DNA from 3 places in the Variovorax sp. Soil_C_39 genome. Region 3 is predicted to be linked to each of the others. Evidence: predicted binding sites of a transcription regulator. Region 3 holds the regulator's gene; each other region holds the start of a gene.
What was found. Region 3 encodes LexA, which represses DNA repair genes until DNA is damaged. Its sites were predicted from a motif close to ACTGTATNNNNATACAGT; they were not measured.

Region 1 (3,270 bases), on a different contig from region 3:
CGAAGGCATCGACCTGGCGATCCGCTACACCACGCCGGCGCTTGCGCCGGCCGGTGCATTGCGGCTCTTCGGCGAAACGGTGGCGCCGGTGGCGCATCCGTCGCTTGGGCTCACCGCCCTCGATGGCGCTGCGGCCTTCACGGACCTGTGCCTGCTCGACTTCGACGATCCGCAGCATCCGTGGCTGCAGTGGCGCGGCTGGCTGGCCTCGGCCGGCTGGGCCGATGCCCGGCCGCAGGCCGCGCTGCATTTCAACCAGTACGACCAGCTGATCCAGGCCGCGCTGGCGGGGCAGGGCGTGGCGCTCGGGCGGCTCGAACTCATCGGGCCGCTGCTTGCCGACAAGCGGCTCGTGCGCGTGGCAACGCTCGCGCCGGTGCAGCCTTCGGGCCACGCTTACTGGCTGGTCCAGGCCGACGGCACGCCGCGCGAAGAGGTGCGTCATGTGGCTGCCTGGCTTCTGGAAGAGGCCGGGCGTTCAAGCGCGGCCGGGGCCGCCAGCGCCTGAGCAGTCCGCGCCGGGTGCGATGAAGTCCATCGCATCGTCGAGCCGGTCGTTGCCCCAGAACATCTCGTTGCCTGCAAAGAAGGTGGGCGCGCCGAAGATGCCTTCCTCTGCAGCGGTTTCCGTCTGTCGCCGCAGGGCCCCTTGTTCGCATCGGAAGCCGCTTCCTCGAGGATGCGGTGCGCGGGCAGGCCGAGCGCGGCCAGCACGTCGCGCATCGCATGCGGCGAATCGATGTCGCGGTCGTCCGCAAAGTTCATCGCCATCGTGCGGCGGCAGAACGCGCCGATCCACGGCTGCGATGCGCCCACCAGCGCAATGCGCAGCGGCAGCACGGCGGCTCTCGGAAACCGCGTGGGCTGCGTCCATGGCAGGTCGTACTTGCGGCACTGGCGGGCCATGTCCTTCCACATGTAGTCGCCCTTTTCCTTCTGCAGCACGAAGGGCGACGTGGCCCAGCCGAAGGAACGGAAGATCGGTCCCAGCAGAAAGGGCTGCCAGCGAATGTCGATGCCGCGCCGGGCCGCCTCTTCCTCGATGCGCATGGTGCTGAGATAGCTGTAATTGCTGCCGAAGTCGAACCAGAAGTCGAGCGCCGGGCGGGCTTGCGGCGACGTCATTCGAACACCACCAGGCAGCGCGCCTCGATGCTCTCGCGCAGCGGCGCGTCGGCCGGCGCGTCGGGGTGGTCGAAGGCCGCATGCGGCGTGAAGCGCGAGACGCCGCCGAGTTGCGCGTCGTACTGCTTGAAGACCAGTGCCTCGTGCCGGTCCATCGCCGAGAAATACGACCAGCGATGCGCCGGCGAATGCGTGGCCAGGTAGATCTCGCCGGTGCGGCGCGGGTAGCGCACCTCGGCGCTCACCAGGTCTGCGGCCATTACCGAACGCGCGTCGCAAACGGCCAGCGGCGTGTCGAGCACGGGCCCGCGGATCGAGCGCCACACGTTCACGATGCAGTAGCGCCGCACCGAAGCCGCCTCGGCGGTATCGCCGAGCACCAGCGCGAGCCGGCGCCGGCCCGACTCTTCGGTGTAGTCGTTGTGGATGCGGCCGTTGGCCGCGGCCCGGCCGTCGGCACCGCGCCGTCCGAAGCTCAACGCGGTGCGGTCGGCCTCGCGGCGGCGCACCAGGTGGTCGAACACATGGGCGCGGCTGCCGCCAGTGACCGCGAGCGCCAGTTCGGCCACCTCGCGGTGGTACACGGCCGCGACCTCGTTGTCGTCCAGGAAGTTCGAAACGGCGGTCGGCGCATCACGCAGTTCGAAGCCTTCGCGTTCGATGCGCGGCGGCTCGGTGGCCGTGCGCGCATCCGCGATCGGCACAGCGTGTAGTGCATAGCGGCCACTTTCCCAAGGCGTGCCGGGCGGCGGCGGGAAGGTGTAGCTGAAAGGTCGCAGCGCATCGGGCTGCAGGTAATTGAGGCCGGCGGTGATGGGGGTGCTGGGTGTCATTGCGGGGCTCCTTCGAAAGAGGCATTGGAGCGGAGCCTCGGTCGGCGTTCAAACGCTTTCTGGTCCGTGTGACATGAGTCATAGGAATGTGAGAAAGGCGTCCGAAAAGAAGGTTTCCGCCGCTTGCCAATGCGGCAAATACTGTATGAAAATACAGTTAAATCGCAATCACCATGGGTCTTCCTTCACTCGACTCCTTCTCCGCCGCCGCAGGCCGGGGCGTCTGGCATGCCGACGAGCTCGGCCTGGCCGACGCCCAGGTCGCCGCCACCGGCCATGCCGCGCTCGACGCCGAGCTGCCGGGCGGCGGCTGGCCCGTGGGCGCGATGACGGAGTTGCTGCAGGCGACGCCCGAGGCCCATGTCTGGCAGCTGCTGCTGCCTGCGCTGGCCCAGGCGGTGCAGGCGCGGGGCGGTCCCGTGGTGCTGATCGGCGCGCCCTTCGAGCCCTGCGGCGCCTCGCTCGCGGCCGGGGGCCTGCCACTCGAGGCGCTCATGTGCATCAAGAGCCATGCGCCGCCCGCGCGGCTCTGGGCCTGCGAGCAGGCGCTGCGCTGCGCCGAGGTGGCCGCGGTGCTGGCCTGGCTGCCGCAGGCCCGCGTCGGCGAACTGCGGCGGCTGCAGCTCGCGGCCGCCCAGCACGAGGTGCTGCTGTTCGTATGCCGGCCCGCTTCGGCCGCGCAGGGGGCATCGCCCGCGCGGCTGCGCATCCAGCTCGACACCGACCCGGCCGACACCTCGCAGATGGCGCTGCACATCCTCAAGCGGCGCGGCCCGCCGCTGGCTGCGCCCGTCGTGCTGCCCGCACGCAACGAGCGCATGAGTGCGTTGCTCGCGGCCGCGCGGGTGCGCCGCAAGCTGCGCCTGCAGCAGCAGGGCCGCATGCTGCCCGCCGACCCGGCCGCCGCAGCGCCGTCGTCGTCGGCCACGGTGGTGCGCATCGACGCGTGGAAAGGGGGACCCGATGCACTGGATCGCATTGCGGTGGTCGCTTGAGCCTCACGCGCCGGACACGCCCGACGCGCCGGATGCCGCCACGCTCCCCACGCCCGAGGCGCTGGGCTGGTGGGCGCTGCGCTACACGCCGCATGTCGCCTGGCAGGACGAGGCGCTGATGCTCGAAGTCTCGGCCTGCGAACGCCTGTGGGGCGGGCGCACGTCGCTGATGCGCCAGCTGGCCCACGAGAACCCCGCGCCCGGCGCCGTGATGCGCGGCGCGCAGGGCGCCACCAGCCTGGTCGCGCTCGCGCGGCTGCGCCTGTTCGAGCGCAACGAGCGCCGGCCTCGGGATTTGCCTGCGGGCCTGCCGCTCG
Region 2 (3,270 bases), on a different contig from region 3:
CGCGACGAAGTTTCCGAGCGGAATCTTGTGGGGGTCGATCGCGGTCGATCGCCTGAACTGGTCTTTCAATGCAGATACTGAATACTGGCCGTACTCTTTGCCGACTGAGTCGGTAACGGGTTCCGGCACATTCGAGCCGCAGAAATCCATGATGGGCAACCATGTTCGAGGGACTTCCGCCTCTCGCCCATTCGGGCCCTTCGAATACGAGGTCAGCAACGCATTGGCCGTTTCGCAGGAAAGTGTCCTTGGTCGTTGGTCCAGTTTGGACAAGAACGAGTCTCTCAGCATTTCTATCGATGTCGGCGCGCAAGGCGCTTTCACGGGAGAGACAGCGGGCGAGCAGATTGGCGTCTGCCGTATCTCGGGCGCGATCACGCAGGCGCAGCCCGGCACGGCCAAGAACATGTATGGCTTTACCATGAATGCGGTGGATGCCAGCAACAGCGACAGCGAGAAATGCCTGCTGATAACGGACGCCGCCTATCAGGGTCCGGCTGCTATTGCATTTTCTGCCGCTGGCTTCTATGACATCAACGGCTACTATCGAAACATCGTGTTCCTGGCTCGAAATCGGAAGGGGGGCATGTTCTGGGCCGCCCTGCGCAAACAGCGGTGAGGCCGCAGAAGATCCAGGGCATCAACCTTGGATCTTCTCCAGACAGTAGCCCAGTCCGCGCACCGTCGCGATGCGCACCGGTCCCTTCTCGATCTTCTTGCGCAGCCGGTGGATGTAGACCTCGATCGCGTTGAGGCTCACTTCCTCGCCCCATTCGCAGAGGCGCTCCACCAACTGGTCCTTGCTGACGAGGCGCCCGGCGCGCTGCAACAGCACCTCGAGCAGGCCGAGTTCGCGCGCCGAGAGTTCGACCATCTTGCCTTCGATGGTGGCGACGCGGCCGGCCTGGTCGTAGACCAGCGGGCCGTGGCGAATGGTGTTGCTGGTGGCGCCCATGCCGCGCCGCGTGAGCGCCCGCACGCGCGCCTCGAGCTCCTGCAGGCTGAACGGCTTGGCCATGTAGTCGTCGGCGCCATGGTCCAGGCCCTTGACGCGTTCCTCCACGCTGTCGGCGGCGGTGAGCACCAGCACCGGCAATTGCGAACCGCGTGCGCGCAGGCGCTTGAGGATCTCGATGCCGTGCAGGCTCGGCAGGCCGAGGTCGAGGATCAGCAGGTCGAACTCGTTGTGCGTCATGAGCGCGGTATCGGCCTGCGAGCCGTTCGCCACGTGGTCGACCGCCGCGCCGGAGGTGCGCAGGCTGCGCAGCAGGGCGTCGGCCAGCACCTGGTCATCCTCCGCAATCAGAATCCGCATGCGCCACCTCCGGCCGGTTCGGGCGCCGCGCTGGCGCCCTTCACATTTGTATGTCTCCGGCCGAGTCTAGCCCGCTGTGTAGGCTTCGAGACCGATGGTTACCACGGTGGCGACGTCATGGCCGACGCTGTCGCGGAACTCGCGTTCGGCCTGCGTCACGGCACTGCGGAAGGCGTCGAGCCAGGCCAGCCCGTCGGCGGTGAAGCGCACGCGACGCGCCCGCGCGTCGAGCGGATCGGGCCCGCGCGTGACCAGTCCCCAGGCCTCGCACTGGTCCACCAGGGCGCCCATGGCCTGCTTGGTCATGCCCGCGCGGTCGGCCAGGTCGGTGAGGCGTGAACCCTCGCGCGCCAGGTGCCGGGTGATGTGGATGTGTGCGGCACTCACCTGCGCGCGCGCCGCGAGGTTCGAGAGCGCCAGCGGCACCTCGACGTCGTGCGCCATGAGTTCGAGCACGCGCGCGTCGAAGCGCCGCATGGCGTGGCCCAGCAGGCGACCCAAATGGGTCTGTCGCCATGCGTCGGGGTCGGGGGGGAATGCAATGTCGGCCACGGGCAAATGGTAAAGCAAACTGACCAAAAAATGGGTTTACTCGAATTCACCAAGCCCTACACTACTGTTCAAGCATCCAGCCTGTGATTAAAAGCAGAGCGCTGGCAGTCGCACACAAGTCATTGATTTTTCAGGAGTTTCCACATGGACACAGTCGTCAAGGGCGCAAGCATCTCGGTCGCCAACAGTGAAAAGGCCAAGGCCCTGCAGGCCGCACTGGCGCAGATCGAAAAGCAGTTCGGCAAGGGCACGATCATGCGGCTCGGCGAAGGCGAAGCGCTCGAAGACATCCAGGTGGTCTCCACCGGCTCGCTGGGCCTGGACATCGCCCTGGGCGTCGGCGGCCTGCCGCGCGGCCGCGTGATCGAGATCTACGGCCCGGAATCGTCGGGCAAGACCACGCTCACGCTGCAGGTCATCGCCTCCATGCAGAAGCAGGCCGGTACCTGCGCCTTCGTCGATGCCGAGCACGCGCTCGACGTGCAATACGCCCAGAAGCTCGGCGTGAACCTGTCCGACCTGCTGATCAGCCAGCCCGATACCGGCGAGCAGGCGCTCGAGATCGTCGATTCGCTGGTGCGTTCGGGCGCGGTCGACCTGATCGTGATCGACTCGGTCGCCGCGCTCACGCCCAAGGCCGAAATCGAAGGCGAAATGGGCGATTCCCTGCCCGGCCTGCAGGCCCGTCTGATGAGCCAGGCGCTGCGCAAGCTCACCGCCACGATCAAGAAGACCAACTGCATGGTCATCTTCATCAACCAGATCCGCATGAAGATCGGCGTGATGTTCGGCTCGCCCGAAACCACCACCGGCGGCAATGCGCTGAAGTTCTACGCCTCGGTGCGCCTCGACATCCGCCGCATCGGCACCATCAAGAAGGGCGACGAGGCCATCGGCAACGAAACCAAGGTCAAGGTGGTGAAAAACAAGGTGTCGCCGCCCTTCAAGACGGCCGAGTTCGACATCCTGTTCGGCGAGGGCATCAGCCGCGAGGGCGAGATCATCGACATGGGCGTCACAGCCAAGATTCTCGACAAGTCGGGCGCCTGGTACGCCTACAACGGCGAGAAGATCGGCCAGGGCCGCGACAACGCGCGCGAGTTCCTGCGCGAGAACCCCGAGCTGTCGCGCGAGATCGAGAACAAGGTGCGCGAGTCGCTGGGCATTCCACTGCTGGCGGCCGATGCCGACGCGCTGCCGCCCGAAAAGGCCGAGAAGCCTGCGAAGGCGGCCAAGGCCGACAAGGGCGAGTAAGGCGAGGGTGCACGGCCGTTACAGGCCGTGCACGCGAAAAGAGACGCATGGCTTTTGGTGCTCCTTCCCTCAAAGGCCGGGCGCTGCGGCTCCTGAGCCAGCGCGAGCATTCGCGCGCGGAACTCGAACGCAAGCTGGCAAAGCACGAG
Region 3 (3,270 bases):
TCAAGTTCAATCCGCCGAAGGTCGAAGGCAAGGACGACGTCACGGGCGAAGACCTGATCCAGCGCAAGGACGACGAGGAAGAAACCGTTCGCAAGCGCCTCGAGGTCTACAGCGAGCAGACCCGTCCGCTGGTCGACTACTACTCCGCATGGGCCAAGGCCGACCCGGCCAATGCGCCCAAGTACCGCGCCATCAAGGGCGTCGGTACGGTCGACGAGATCACGCAGCGCGCATTGGCGGCCCTGAGCAGCTGAGCGCCGCGCCGGCGCTGCGGTTCAGGCGGCGTCTTCTTTTCCCCTTCCCAGCAGTTCGAGCATCAACGCAACGCGCGCCTTGACCGGCGTCAGCGCGCCCGCATCGCGCAGCCGGTCGTCGGGCCGCGGCAGAATGCGGCCGCTCGCGCAACGCGTGGCGCGCAACACCGGGATACCAGCCTGTTCCGCGCGCACGGCAGCAGCCTCGAGCGTCTGGTGCAGTGTGCCATTGCCGGTGGCCGCCACGACCAGTCCGCGGACCGGCTCGGCGACGCCGCCGGCGCGCTCCTGGCACAGCAGGTCGATCAGCGCGCCGCTGGCGCCGGCATGGCTCATGACGATCTCGACCCGCGGCCACCCTGCCGCCGCGACCGCTCCCGCGACCGCGCGCAGCCCTACGCCAGCGCCGCCCGGCACGGCGCCGGGCCAGTCCCGCAGGCGCCGAACCACACCCTCTTCCACGTAGGCGACCGGGCCGGCGTCGCCCGATGCAAACGCATCAGGACGGTACGTGTGCACCTTCTGGACGTCGAGCGCACCATGCACCGTGCCGGCACAGACCACAGTCGTCCCTTTCGCGCCCGTCGCGCCGGCGACCGCGACGGCATCGCGCAGGTTCTGCGGGCCATCGGGCGAGAGGGAGCTTGCCGGGCGCATGGCGCAGGTCAACACGATCGGCTTGGCCGGCGCGAGCACCGAGTGGAGGAAGAAGGCCGTCTCCTCGATGGTGTCGGTGCCATGGGTGACCACCACGCCCGCCACGTCAGGCTCGGCGAGCCACACAGCGCAGCGCTCGGCGAGTTGCAGCCAGACGTCAAAGCCCATGTCCTTGCTGTCGAGCTGGGCAACCTGCTCGGCCACGAGCGCAAAGCCCGCGGGGGCACCGATGCCGCCAAGCAGATCGGCCACCACGACCTCGCCCGCGGTGTAACCGATGTTGTCGCCGTCATCGGCGGCGCGGCCTGCGATGGTGCCGCCCGTGCCCAACACCACGATACGCCGCACACCAGGACCTGATGAATTCACCATGCTTGCCAACTTTTAAAAACTGGTTAAAAATACAGTTACTGGATATCTAGCCAGTGCCGCAAGGAACCACTATGCAGTTTGCCGTGAAGCTTACCGCCCGCCAGCAACAGATCCTGGACTTGATCCAGAGCGCCATCGCACGCACTGGCGCGCCACCCACGCGCGCCGAGATCGCCAACGAACTCGGCTTCAAATCCGCGAACGCGGCCGAGGAGCATCTGCAGGCGCTGGCCCGCAAGGGCGTGATCGAACTCGTCAGCGGCACCTCGCGCGGCATCCGGCTCAAGGGCGACGCGCTGCGCTCGCTCAACGAGACCCGGCACCGCGAAGGCGGGCAGTTCTCGCTCTCGCTGCCCGGCATGGCGCAGCTCGCGCTGCCGCTCATCGGCCGCGTGGCCGCGGGCTCGCCGATCCTCGCGCAGGAGCACGTCGACCAGACCTACTACGTCGAAAACACCCTGTTCCAGCAGCAGCCCGACTACCTGCTCAAGGTGCGCGGCATGTCGATGCGCGACGCCGGCATCATGGACGGCGACCTGCTCGCGGTGCAAGCCACCAAGGAAGCCCGCAACGGCCAGATCGTGGTGGCCCGCCTCGGCGACGAAGTCACTGTCAAGCGCCTCAAGCGCAACAAGCAGGTGATCGAGCTGCACGCTGAAAACCCCGACTATCCGACCATCGTGGTCCAGCCCGGCGAGCCGTTCGAGATCGAGGGCCTTGCCGTGGGCCTGATCCGCAACACCATGCTGATGTAGCCGCCAAACCGGCTGCTGACAACCGAAACCATCCATCCAGCCGCAACAGGTGGCGGGCGTATGGCGCAACTGGCGCCATCACCCTGTTGCGTCCGGCGAAAGCAATCCTGCCTGTGTTCAACCTCAAACCTTCTTGGAGTTCACATGGGAATCGCCCTTCTCGCTATCGTTGACCTTTGGATGCCGCTGCAGTCGCTGGCCAGCCGGTTGCTGCCCGCGCGCAGTGCCCGCCACCGCGATGGCCGTGCTGCGTCCGCAGGCTTGCATGGCGGCCTCGTCGTTCGCCCTGCCTGCGCGGCCCGGCCCCATGCCCAGGCGGCACCCAAGGCCGCTGCCGCGCCTGCACGGCCGCTGCGCGTGATCCGCGTGGTCGATCACCAGGGCGAAAAACGCAGCACCAACCGGATGGTGATTTCGGGGCGTATGGCCGATGTCTGCGCCGAGCTCGACCGGCTCGCCGCGCTCGAGGCCATGGAAGCCGTGAGTGCCGCACCGCGGTCCGCGCACCTGCACTGAGCCCGTGCACGCCCCGGTGACTTTCCCCGGGGCCGGGTATCCAAACGTTCAGGCGCGCGCCGTGCCAGTGCTGCGAGGCACAATTGCACGCCATGAATATTGTGATCCTCGACGATTACCAGGACGCCGTGCGCAAGCTGCGCTGCGCCGCCAAGCTCGACGCCTACGCCGCCAAGGTCTACACCAACACCGTGAAAGGCATCGGCCAGCTCTCGGTGCGCCTGAAAGACGCCGACGTGATCGTGCTGATCCGGGAGCGCACCCACATCTCGCGGCAGCTGATCGAGAAGCTGCCCCGGCTCAAACTCATTTCCCAGACCGGCCGCGTCGGCGGCCACATCGACGTCGCGGCCTGCACCGAGCGCGGCGTGGCTGTGGCCGAGGGCAGCGGCTCGCCGCAGGCGCCCGCCGAACTCACCTGGGCGCTGATCATGGCGGCCATGCGCCGGCTGCCGCAGTACATCAGCAACCTCAAGCACGGCGCGTGGCAGCAGTCGGGTCTCAAGTCGGCGTCGATGCCGCCCAACTTCGGGCTCGGCTCGGTGCTCAAGGGCAAGACGCTCTGCATCTGGGGCTATGGTCGCATCGGCCAACTGGTGGCGCGCTACGGCCAGGCGTTCGGCATGCAGGTCGTGATCTGGGGCCGCGAGGCGAGCTGCGCCAAGGCGCGTTCCGACGGCTTCCAGGTGGCGCAGAACCGCCAGGAGTTCTTTGCC

Region 1: imuA (translesion DNA synthesis-associated protein ImuA) is a predicted target of LexA. The motif match lies at 2,099-2,116, and genes of this name have one in related genera.
Region 2: recA (recombinase RecA) is a predicted target of LexA. The motif match lies at 1,931-1,948, and genes of this name have one in related genera.

The regions. Positions count from the first base shown of each region.
Region 1 covers NZ_JBDGJQ010000007.1:187,228-190,497, reverse strand. Annotated here, with positions in the region: gene AC3A6J_RS19180 (LysR substrate-binding domain-containing protein) at 1-508, shown strand, start outside; partial or broken gene AC3A6J_RS19175 (DsbA family protein) at 479-1,125, opposite strand; gene AC3A6J_RS19170 (CmcJ/NvfI family oxidoreductase) at 1,122-1,958, opposite strand; gene imuA (translesion DNA synthesis-associated protein ImuA) at 2,132-2,953, shown strand; gene AC3A6J_RS19160 (Y-family DNA polymerase) at 2,922-3,270, shown strand, end outside.
Region 2 covers NZ_JBDGJQ010000005.1:231,441-234,710, forward strand. Annotated here, with positions in the region: gene AC3A6J_RS15365 (hypothetical protein) at 1-619, shown strand, start outside; gene AC3A6J_RS15370 (response regulator) at 641-1,315, opposite strand; gene AC3A6J_RS15375 (MarR family winged helix-turn-helix transcriptional regulator) at 1,382-1,867, opposite strand; gene recA (recombinase RecA) at 2,012-3,121, shown strand; gene recX (recombination regulator RecX) at 3,169-3,270, shown strand, end outside.
Region 3 covers NZ_JBDGJQ010000002.1:733,242-736,511, forward strand. Annotated here, with positions in the region: gene adk (adenylate kinase) at 1-254, shown strand, start outside; gene AC3A6J_RS07535 (asparaginase) at 276-1,283, opposite strand; gene lexA (transcriptional repressor LexA) at 1,355-2,038, shown strand; gene AC3A6J_RS07545 (hypothetical protein) at 2,183-2,554, shown strand; gene AC3A6J_RS07550 (D-2-hydroxyacid dehydrogenase family protein) at 2,647-3,270, shown strand, end outside.